2 regions of the Frankia sp. BMG5.60 genome follow, and region 2 is predicted to be linked to the other one. Evidence: predicted binding sites of a transcription regulator. Region 2 holds the regulator's gene; the other holds the start of a gene.
The links. The regulator LexA, encoded in region 2, represses DNA repair genes until DNA is damaged. The targets are predictions, from matches to a motif close to CGAACNNNNGTTCG.
Positions count from the first base shown of each region.

Region 1: a site for LexA is predicted at 2,384-2,397, ahead of pcrA (DNA helicase PcrA). Genes of this name have one in related genera too.

Region 1 is NZ_CM182091.1:3,677,324-3,682,397, forward strand. Features, by position in the region: gene pcrA (DNA helicase PcrA) at 1-2,376, opposite strand, end outside; gene AC5R91_RS14800 (threonine ammonia-lyase) at 2,571-3,863, opposite strand; gene guaA (glutamine-hydrolyzing GMP synthase) at 4,106-5,074, opposite strand, start outside.
Region 2 is NZ_CM182091.1:6,212,129-6,217,202, reverse strand. Features, by position in the region: gene AC5R91_RS25465 (vitamin B12-dependent ribonucleotide reductase) at 1-554, opposite strand, end outside; gene nrdR (transcriptional regulator NrdR) at 949-1,734, opposite strand; gene AC5R91_RS25455 (LysM peptidoglycan-binding domain-containing protein) at 2,111-2,416, opposite strand; gene lexA (transcriptional repressor LexA) at 3,088-3,846, shown strand; gene hflX (GTPase HflX) at 3,976-5,074, opposite strand, start outside.

The DNA of each region.
Region 1 (5,074 bases), 2.5 Mb from region 2:
GCGCAGCTCCAGCACGGGCCGCGCCGAGGGGCGGCCGCGGCCGGCGAACGGTGAGTTCGGCAGCGCCTTGCGGGCCGGCGCGCCCCCACCGCCCGCACTGCCGCCGCCCTGCCCGGCCGCACCCGACCCGAACCCCCCCGACCCGAACCCGCCGGCGCCGGACCCGCCCCACGGCCGGGCGGCCGGCTCCGGCGCCGCCTCGACGAGACGGCGCCAGTCGACCAGTGCGTCGGGCACCTCGCCGAGGAACCGCGACGGCGGGTTGTACGCCGGCTGCCCCCAGGCACTACGGACGACCGAGCGGGTCAGGTACAGCCGGGAGCGGGCCCGGGTGACCCCCACGTAGGCCAACCGGCGCTCCTCCTCCAGCTGGGTGGGGTCGCCCAGGGTCCGCAGATGCGGGAAGACGCCGTCCTCCAGGCCGGTGAGGAAGACGACGGGGAACTCCAGGCCCTTGGCGCTGTGCAGGGTCATGAGGGTGACGACGCCGTCGGAGCCGTCGTCGGTGGGGACCTGGTCGGCGTCGGCGACCAGCGAGACCTGCTCGAGGAACTCGGCGAGGGTGCCCTCCGGATTGCGCTCGGTGAACTCCTGGACGACGCCGACCAGCTCCTGCAGGTTCTCCACCCGCCCCTGGGCCTCGACCGTGTCCTCCGCGAGAAGCTCGGACAGGTAGCCGGTGCGTTCGAGGACCGCCTCGACGACGGCCACCGGTCCGTCCGCCTCGATCGCGCGCAGCGCGGCAAGCAACGCCGCGAAATCGCGCACGGCCTTCGCCGAGCGGGTGGCGATCCCCGGCACCTCACCGACGCGCTCCAGCGCCTCGGCGAACCCGATCCGCTCGACCTGGGCGAAGCCGGCGAGCGCCGCCTCGGCCCGGTCCCCGATGCCGCGCCGCGGCACGTTGAGGATGCGGCGCAGGTTCACCGTGTCGTTCGGGTTGGCCAGCACCCGCAGGTAGGCGAGCAGGTCGCGGATCTCGCGGCGCTCGTAGAAGCGCACCCCGCCGACGACCCGGTAGGGCAGCCCGACCCGGACGAAGATCTCCTCGAAGACCCGGCTCTGCGCGTTGGTCCGGTAGAACACCGCGACGTCCGCGGGCCGGGCCAGCCCCGCGTCGGTGAGCCGGTCGACCTCCTCGGCGACGAAGGCGGCCTCGTCGTGCTCGTTGTCCGCGACGAATCCGACGATCTTCTCCCCGTCGCCCGCGTCGGACCACAGCCGCTTGGCCTTGCGCTGGTTGTTGCGCGCGATCACCGCGTTCGCGGCGGACAGGATGGTCTGGGTGGAGCGGTAGTTCTGCTCCAGCAGGATCACCGCGGCGTCGGGGAAGTCCTCCTCGAACTCCACGATGTTGCGGATGTTCGCCCCGCGGAAGGCGTAGATCGACTGATCGGCGTCACCGACGACGCAGAGCTCCGCGGGCGGCACGGCGCCCGACGCCCACGTGACAGTCGAGCCCGACGGTTCCGCGGGCGCCTCCCGCCGCGGGGCGTCGGTCTCGCCGTGCGCGGGCTGCCCGACGAGTTCCCGCACCAGGATGTACTGGGCGTGGTTGGTGTCCTGGTACTCGTCCACCAGGACGTGCCGGAACCGGCGCCGGTAGTGCTCGGCCACGTCGGGGAACGCCTGGAGCAGGTTGACCGTCATCATGATCAGGTCGTCGAAGTCGAGCGCGTTGGCCTGGGCCAGCCGCTGCTGGTACGCGGCGTAGACCTCGGCGACGGTGCGCTCCTGGTGACTGCTCGCCCGGTCCCGGGCCGCCTCCCAGTCGATCAGCTCGTTCTTCAGGTTGCTGATCTGCGCGGCCAGCCCGCGCGCAGGATGCCGCTTCGGGTCGAGGTCGAGATCCCGGGTGACCAGCGTGATCAGCCGCTGCGCGTCCGCGGCGTCGTAGATGGAGAAGGAGGACCCATAGCCGAGCCGCTTCGCCTCTGACCGCAGGATGCGCACACAGGCCGAATGGAACGTGCTGACCCACATCGCCCGCGCCCGCGGGCCCACCAGCGCGCCGACCCGCTCCCGCATCTCGGCCGCGGCCTTGTTCGTGAACGTGATCGCCAGGATCTCCCCGGGCCGGACGCCCCGGGCCGCCAGCAGGTAGGCGATGCGGTGAGCCAGCACCCGGGTCTTGCCGGAGCCCGCGCCCGCCACGACCAGCAAGGGCGCGCCGATGTGCACCACGGCGGCCCGCTGCTGCGGGTTGAGCCCGTCGAGCAGGCCTTCGGCGTCGAGCCGGGGTGCCCCGCCGCCCGCGTCGCCGCCCACGGGCGAGGCGAGCACCGCCGGGCCGAACAGGTCGTAGGGCACGCCGCCGCCGACGCCCGCGGCCGACTCGCCGAAGGCGCGGGGGGACTCACCGAACAGAGTGCTCATCAGACCTCGATCATACGTTCGACGCCGGACTGGTCGGAGCCGGGCTCGCCGGGGACGTTGCCGCCTCCCGGACGGACCGGGCGGCGGCCTGCCGCGGGGCGACCCGCCGCGAAGTGCCACCCGGCCGCGACGTCACCGACCCACGTATCGCCACCTTATGGTCACCTCGGCCGCCCGCCGCCCGGCGGGCCGGCTCAGGCCGTGGTCCGCAGCTCGCCGACGTCGTCGGTCGCGACCGCGGCCAGCGACTTGACCCGGCTGGCCACCCCGGGATCGATGTTGCCTCCCGACAGGATCGCCACGGTCGGCCCCTGGGCGAGGCCGCCGTGGCGCAGCAGCGCCGCGATCGGCGCGGCTCCGGCCGGCTCCACCGCGAGGCCGGCCCGCCGCAGCAGCACCATCGCCTCCCAGAAGGCGGCCTCGTCCACGGTCACCACCTCGTCGACCAGCCTGGTGGCGAGCGCGAAGGTCAGCGCACCCGGTTCGCTCACCGCCATACCGTCGGCGATCGTGCGGGGCCTCGCCGCCGAGCGGGGCACCATCGGCCGCCCTGACAGCCGGCTGCCGGGGATGACCGGGACGACCCGGCCGCGGGCCGCGGCGCGCGGCAGATCGGTGACCGGCAGATCGGTGACCGGCAGATCGGCAGGCAGCGAGACGGCGCCCGGCAGATCGGCACCCACCACTGCGGTGAGCCGCCGGCCGGCTCGCAGCGATGCGGCGAAGGCGGGGGCCAGCACCGACTGCACCCCGATCACGCGCACGCCGGGCCGGCGGGCTCGCAGCGCCGCGGCAACCCCGCTGACGAGCCCACCGCCGCCCACCCCGACCAGGACGGTGCCCAGGTCCGGCACCTGGTCCAGCAGCTCGAGGCCGATCGTGCCCTGCCCGGCCACCACGGCCGGGTCGTCGAAGGGATGCACGAGCAGGCGCCCGCCGCGAGCGGCGAAGTTGGCGGCCGCCGCGAGCGCGGCCTCCACCCCTCCGGGCACCTCCTCGACCCGCGCGCCCCACCGGCGAGTCCGGGCGACCTTGACGGGGTTCGCCCCCGCCGGCACGAAGATCGTCGCCGGGACGCCGAAGGTGGCCGCCGCGAAAGCCACCCCCTGGGCGTGGTTGCCGGCACTGGCCGCGACGACCCCCCGGGCACGCTCCGCCGGGTCCGCGGTCGCCACCCGGTGGTAGGCGCCACGCAGTTTGAACGAACCGGTGTGCTGCTCGTGCTCGCACTTGAACCACACGGGCGTGCCGAGCGCGGCCGACAGGCCGGGATCATGCACGACCCGGGTCCGCCGCGCCACGCCGTCGAGCACCCCGGCCGCCGCCTCGATGGCCGAGACACTCAGATCCGCCGAGACACTCGGATCCGCCTCGACGTCCGGATCCGCCTCGGCATCGGGATCCGCCTCGATGCTCAGGTCCGCGTCGCCGGCCCCGGGGTCACCGCCCCCGGCGGTCGGTTGATCGTCTGCGGCTGGTGCGGTCATGATGCCTCTCCCGGCGGCTGTGCGGCCACCTCGCCGTGACCGCGGCAACAAAAAAGCCCCCCGCCGAGCAGGCGGAAGGCATGGCGCGCGGACCCGGAGCTCGGGTGCGCGCCTAGGTAATGGCCATCTCGTGCACGGTCACGGCTCCCAGCCTGCTCCGGACTTGCCGGGACGTCAAACCCGGGGACGCCCGGCGGCGGTCAGGCCGCCGGGCCGGTCCCCTTGCCGACGGGCGGTCGGGCCTACTCCCACTCGATGGTGCCCGGGGGCTTCGAGGTGATGTCATAGACGACCCGGTTGACCTGCCCCACCTCGTTGACGATCCGGTTGGAGATGCGTTCGAGCAGCCCGTAGGGCAGTCGCGCCCAGTCGGCGGTCATCGCGTCCTCGCTGGTGACCGCGCGCAGGACCACCGGGTGCCCGTAGGTGCGCTCGTCGCCCTGCACGCCGACCGACCGCACGTCCGCGAGCAGCACCGCGAAGACCTGCCAGATCTCCCGGTCCAGCCCGGCCCGGCGGATCTCGTCGCGGACCACCTCGTCGGCCGCCCGGACCACGTCGAGCCGTTCGGGGGTGACCTCACCGATGATGCGAACGGCGAGTCCCGGGCCGGGGAACGGCTGGCGCCAGACGATCTCCTCGGGCAGGCCGAGCTCCTCGCCGAGGCGGCGGACCTCGTCCTTGAACAGGGTGCGCAACGGCTCGACCAGTCCAAACCGCAGATCCTCCGGCAGGCCACCGACGTTGTGATGCGACTTGATCTTCGCGGCGGTCGGGGAACCAGACTCGATCACGTCGGGGTACAGCGTCCCCTGCACGAGGTGCTCGATCGTCGCGCCCTCGGCCTCGGCCCGGGCCTCCAGCTCGCGGGCCGACTCCTCGAAGACCCGGATGAACTCCCGACCGATGATCTTCCGCTTGCGCTCCGGATCGGTCACGCCGGCCAGCGCCGCGGCGAACCGGTCGGCCGCCTTCACGTGGACGAGATCGACGCCGGTGGACGCGACGAAGTCCCGCTCGACCTGTTCGGCCTCGCCCGCCCGTAGCAGGCCGTGGTCCACGAAGACGCAGGTCAGGGCGTCACCGACGGCACGGTGCACGAGCGCCGCGGCGACCGCGGAGTCCACCCCGCCGGACAGCCCGCAGATCAGCCGGCCCGAACCGACCTGGGCGCGCACCGCCGCCACCGCCTCGTCGACGATGTTCACCAT
Region 2 (5,074 bases):
GCCCCCGAGCCGCCCTTGAAGATCAGCCCCTCCTCGCGGTACCAGTTGAGAATCGACTCCATAGTGTCATCAACTGAAAGAATGAAACACGCGGAGACCTGCTGGGGGGCCGAGGTTCCGACGTTGAACCACACCGGGGAGTTGAAGCTGAACACCTGGTGAAGCAGCATCCAGGTCAGCTCGTGCTCGAAGATCTCGGCGTCGGCGTCGGCGGCGAAGTAGCCGTGCTCGCGGCCGGCCGCTCCGTAGGCGTGCACGACCCGGTCGATGAGCTGGCGCAGGGAGGACTCCCGGCCGGGCGTGCCCAGCGCCCCGCGGAAGTACTTACTCGTCACGATGTTCGACGCGTTGACCGACCAGGAATCGGGGAACTCCACCCCGCGCTGCTCGAAGTTGACCGAACCGTCCCGCCAGTTGGTCATGACGACGTCCCGGGTCTCCCAGGTGACCTCGTCGTACGGGTGGACGCCGGCGGTGGTGCGCGAGCGCCGGATCTTCAATCCGCCCGCCCTGGCCGCAGACCTGCCCGCCTTCGTGCCGCGACTTTCGGTCATGACGCTCCTCGTCCTGTCTTCTCATCGGCGCGCGCTGGCGCACTGGTGGTGGCATCCCCGCCCGGGCCCGGTCCACTGCACGCGTGGACGGCGGACCGCGGGCGAATCGGCGTATCGGCCGACGCCGAACCCTGGGGTCGACCGGGTCCGGCGGCAGCGACACGCATGACGAACACACCGGCCCCGGCGGTCCGGCCCCCGTCCCCGCGCCGTCCGCCCACGGGCGCGGCCGGGTAGGGGTCGCGAGCAGGACGCGCGAAACCGGGTCGCGCGGGATCGGACGCCCACGCCGGCCGGGTCAGGTCGTCCCGTCCAGACGGGAACGGGCCGGCGGGGCGGCGAGCTGCTAGCGGGACGGGCGGGACGGGGCCTCGGCGGTCCCGCGGCGGCCCCGTCAGGTGCGGGTGGCCGAGGCGCCGCGCACCCGGCCGACCTCGTACTCCCCCGTGATCGGCTCGGCCCGGCCGAGCCCGCCCTCGACGATGTTCAACTGGTTTCCGCCGCCACGGCGGCCCGGGGTCTCCGGCTGCTCGCGGACGGCGGCGGGTGTGTCCCGGCCTGGGCGGCCGGGGCGTGGGGTATCTGAGTCGGCCCGCCGGCCGCCGGGTGGGGGGCCTTCGGGACCGGCCCGCTGCGACGGGTCCGCCTGGTCGGTGAACGCTCCGCCGGCGGGACGGACGGTTGGATCTCCCAGCTCGTCAAGGTCGTCGAGGTCGGCGCCGCGGCGGGCTCCGGACGTCTCGGCCCGCAGCGCCGCGATCGCGCTCTCGAAGTCGCCGAGCGACTCGAAGGCCAGGTACACCGAGGCGAAGCGGAGGTAGGCCACCTCGTCGAGCTCGCGGAGCGGGCCGAGGATCGCCCGGCCAATCGCCTCCGCGGGGACCTCCGCCGAGCCCGAGGAGCGCACGGCATCCTCAACCCGCTGGGCCAGCAGAGCAAGATCGTCGTCGCGCACCGGCCGGCCCTGGCAGGCCTTGCGCACACCGGTGATCACCTTCGCGCGACTGAACGGCTCCGCCACGCCGCTGCGCTTGAGCACCCGCAGCGACGCCTCCTCCATGGTGGTGAACCGGCGACCGCACGACAGGCAGGATCGCCGCCGCCGAATCGCCGAGCCCTCCTCGGCCTCCCGGCTGTCGACGACACGGCTGTCCGGATGCCGGCAGAACGGGCATCGCACGCGATACGCCTCCTTCGTCCGGTCCGGCGCGGCCACCTGGCGCGGCGGGACAGCGAGCCGACCCGCGCCTCCGCACCGGCCGAGCCGCCCCTGTGGACGGCCGCCCGCACCTCTGTGGAAAGCCTGTGCGCAACCTGTGGATGACTTACACCCGCATAAGCACCAGATGTTGTGTCTAACCTAGCGCACAACCCCAGTGATGGGGACACCGACCCCCCGCGTGTCACACCGGGACATCAGCCCGCGGGGGCGCGACAACCCTGCGCGAGGGCGCCGCACCCGCCCGCTGCCGCCGGGCACCGGCCCGTCACGGCGGCGAGCCGCCGAGCGCCGATCGGGACCGGACGGTGGCGGAGCGGACCGGCCGACCGGAGGGTCAGCCCAGCAACAGGAACTGGCCGGGGGTGAGCTCGACCGAGGGGAGATGGTTGATCCGCATCAGCCGATCCACGACGGCGCGGGTGTCGGCGTCGGGATCGAGCGCGACTGCGATCTCCCACAGCGTCTCCCCGGCGAGGACCAGGTGACCCCGCGGCGGCTCGCCGGACCACGCGATCGAGGCGCGCGGCAGGACGACCACCAGCACCGCGGCGATCGCCAGCGCGACGACGGCGACCACGACCACCCGGCCGCGGTGGGTCAGCCGCAGCGGCGGCAGCGGCTCGCCGGCGGCGCGGCGCACCGGCGGCCGGGATCCTGATCCGCGGGCAAGCCGCCGCGGCGGGCCCGGCGACCGGGATCTCCGCGACCGAGATCCCGGCGCCTCGGACCTCGACGCCTGAGACCTCGACACCTGAGACTTCGACACCTGAGACTTCGACGCCTGGGACTTCTGCGCCTCGGACCTCGTCGCCCGGGGAACCGGCGCGTGCGAGGGGCACGCCCTCGGAACCGGCCTCCCGGCACCGACCCTGGCGGCCGGCAGGGCCACCCGCATCCGCGCCGGACCGCTCGCCGGCCATCCCCCGGCGCGGCGCACCGCCCGCTCCCGGGCGGCCGCCAGATCGACCACCTGTGTGGTGTGCGCGCTTTGCACGGCTTCCTCCCAAGGCGCCCCGGACCACGTCGTCGACGCCACGAACTCCCGTTCGATCGAACTCCTGATCGATTGTCACACCGGAGTCCCGCCAGGGAAAGGGACACGCTCGAACAGACGTTTGAGATTCCGCGACCGGGCGGTTACCGTCGAGACGATCAGGTTTGCACCGGGCGGTCTCCCCCGGTCGCGGACAGCCGGGTGCCGTGGGGGGTGCCGGTCTCGCCGGGCGAGGCCGACAGCCGCGCGCACGTCCAGCGCGCGGCCGAGCGGCGGCCCACCGGCGACAGAGTAGGCGACGAGGAGAGCGGTAGGCGATGACCAGCCAAGGCAGGGGTACACGCCGGGGCGGGGCCCGCGGCAACGTGCGGGCCTTTCCCGAAAACCCCGCGGACGCAGCCGGCCTGACCCCCCGGCAGCGCAAGGTGCTCGAGGTCATCCGGGCCGAGGTGGAACGGCGCGGGTACCCGCCCAGCGTGCGGGAGATCGGGGAGGCGGTGGGGCTGACCAGCACGAGCAGCGTGGCGCATCAGCTCAAGGTGCTGGAAGAGAAGGGCTACCTGCGCCGGGACCCGAACCGTCCGCGGGCGATGGAGGTGCTCAGCCCCGATCGGCCGCGGCGCAAGGCCGACTCCGGCGCGGCGGCCGTCGTGTCGACGTTCCCGGGCGCCGCGGCCCCGGCCGGCGCGAGCGGCGAGGGGTCCGCGGCCTACGTGCCGGTCCTCGGGCGGATCGCCGCCGGGGGGCCGATCCTGGCCGAGCAGGCGATCGAGGACGTCTTTCCGCTGCCGAAGGAGATCGTCGGCGAGGGCACCCTGTTCCTGCTCCGGGTCGTCGGCGAATCGATGATCAACGCGGCAATCTGTGACGGCGACTGGGTGGTGGTGCGCCAGCAGCCGGTCGCGGACAACGGTGAGATCGTCGCCGCGATGATCGACGGCGAGGCGACGGTCAAGCGGCTACGGGTCCGCGACGGCAAGGTCTGGCTGCACCCGGAGAACTCGACGTTCAGCGACATCCCTGGCGAAGAGGCGACGATCCTCGGGCGGATCGTCGCCGTGCTGCGCCGGGTCTGACCGTGGACGGCCGGCCGCGCGAGGCGGCCGGCCGATTCGGCTGCCGTGGACCGGGCGGGTATGCTCCGCCGACCGCGCCGACGGCGAGCTCAGCGCCGGTCCCGGCGCGGCGGATCAGGGCTGGACGGGTCAGGGCTGGAAGGTGTGCAGTTCCGCGGCGAGCGACGGCGACACCCTCGCGAGCAGTCGGGTGCCGTCCGCCGTGTGCTCCAACTCGAGCACTTCGCCGTGAGCGTGTACCCGCGAGACGAGATCGCCCCGCGTGTAGGGGACGAGGACCTTCATCTCCACGTCGGGGTGGGGGACTCGGTCGCACAGAGCGTCGACGAGCGCGGTCAGCCCCTCCCCCGTGCGCGCCGAGACGAAGACCGCGTCGGGCGCGAGCTGGCGCAGGCCGGCGAGGACGGTCGACTCGGTGGCGTCGACCTTGTTCACGACGATCAGCTCGGTCACGTTGCCCGCGTCGATGTCGTTGAGCACCTCGCGTACGGCTGAGATCTGGGCGGCCGGGTCGGGGGCGGAGCCGTCGACGACGTGCAGGATGAGGTCCGCGTCGGCGACCTCCTCCAGGGTCGAGCGGAACGCCTCGACGATCTGGTGCGGGAGGTGCCGGACGAACCCGACCGTGTCGGTGAGGGTGAACGCCCGGCCGTCCGGCAGGGTCGCGCGCCGCACGGTGGGATCCAGCGTGGCGAACAACGCGTCCTCGACGAGGACGCCGGCGCCGGTGAGACGGTTGAGCAGCGAGGACTTGCCGGCGTTGGTGTAACCGGCGATCGCCACCGCGGGCACCTCGCCGCGCCGGCGGGCCGACCGCTTCGTCTCCCGCACGGTTGCCATCCCGGCGAGCTCCCGGCGCAGACGCGCCATCCGCGCGCGCAGCCGTCGGCGGTCTGTCTCGATCTTCGTCTCGCCAGGTCCGCGAGTACCGATGGGCGCGCGCCCACCGCCGCTGGCCGCGGCGCGGGACATCGACTCACCCCAGCCGCGCAGGCGGGGCAGCATGTACTGGAGCTGGGCGAGCTCGACCTGGGCCTTGCCCTCCCGAGACGTCGCGTGCTGGGCGAAGATGTCGAGGATGAGCGCGGTCCGGTCGATGACCTTGACCTTGACGACCTCCTCCAACTGGCGTAGCTGGCCCGGGGTGAGCTCGCCGTCGCAGATCACCGTGTCCGCGCCGGTCGCGGTGACGACCTCGGCGAGTTCGCGGGCCTTGCCGGACCCGACG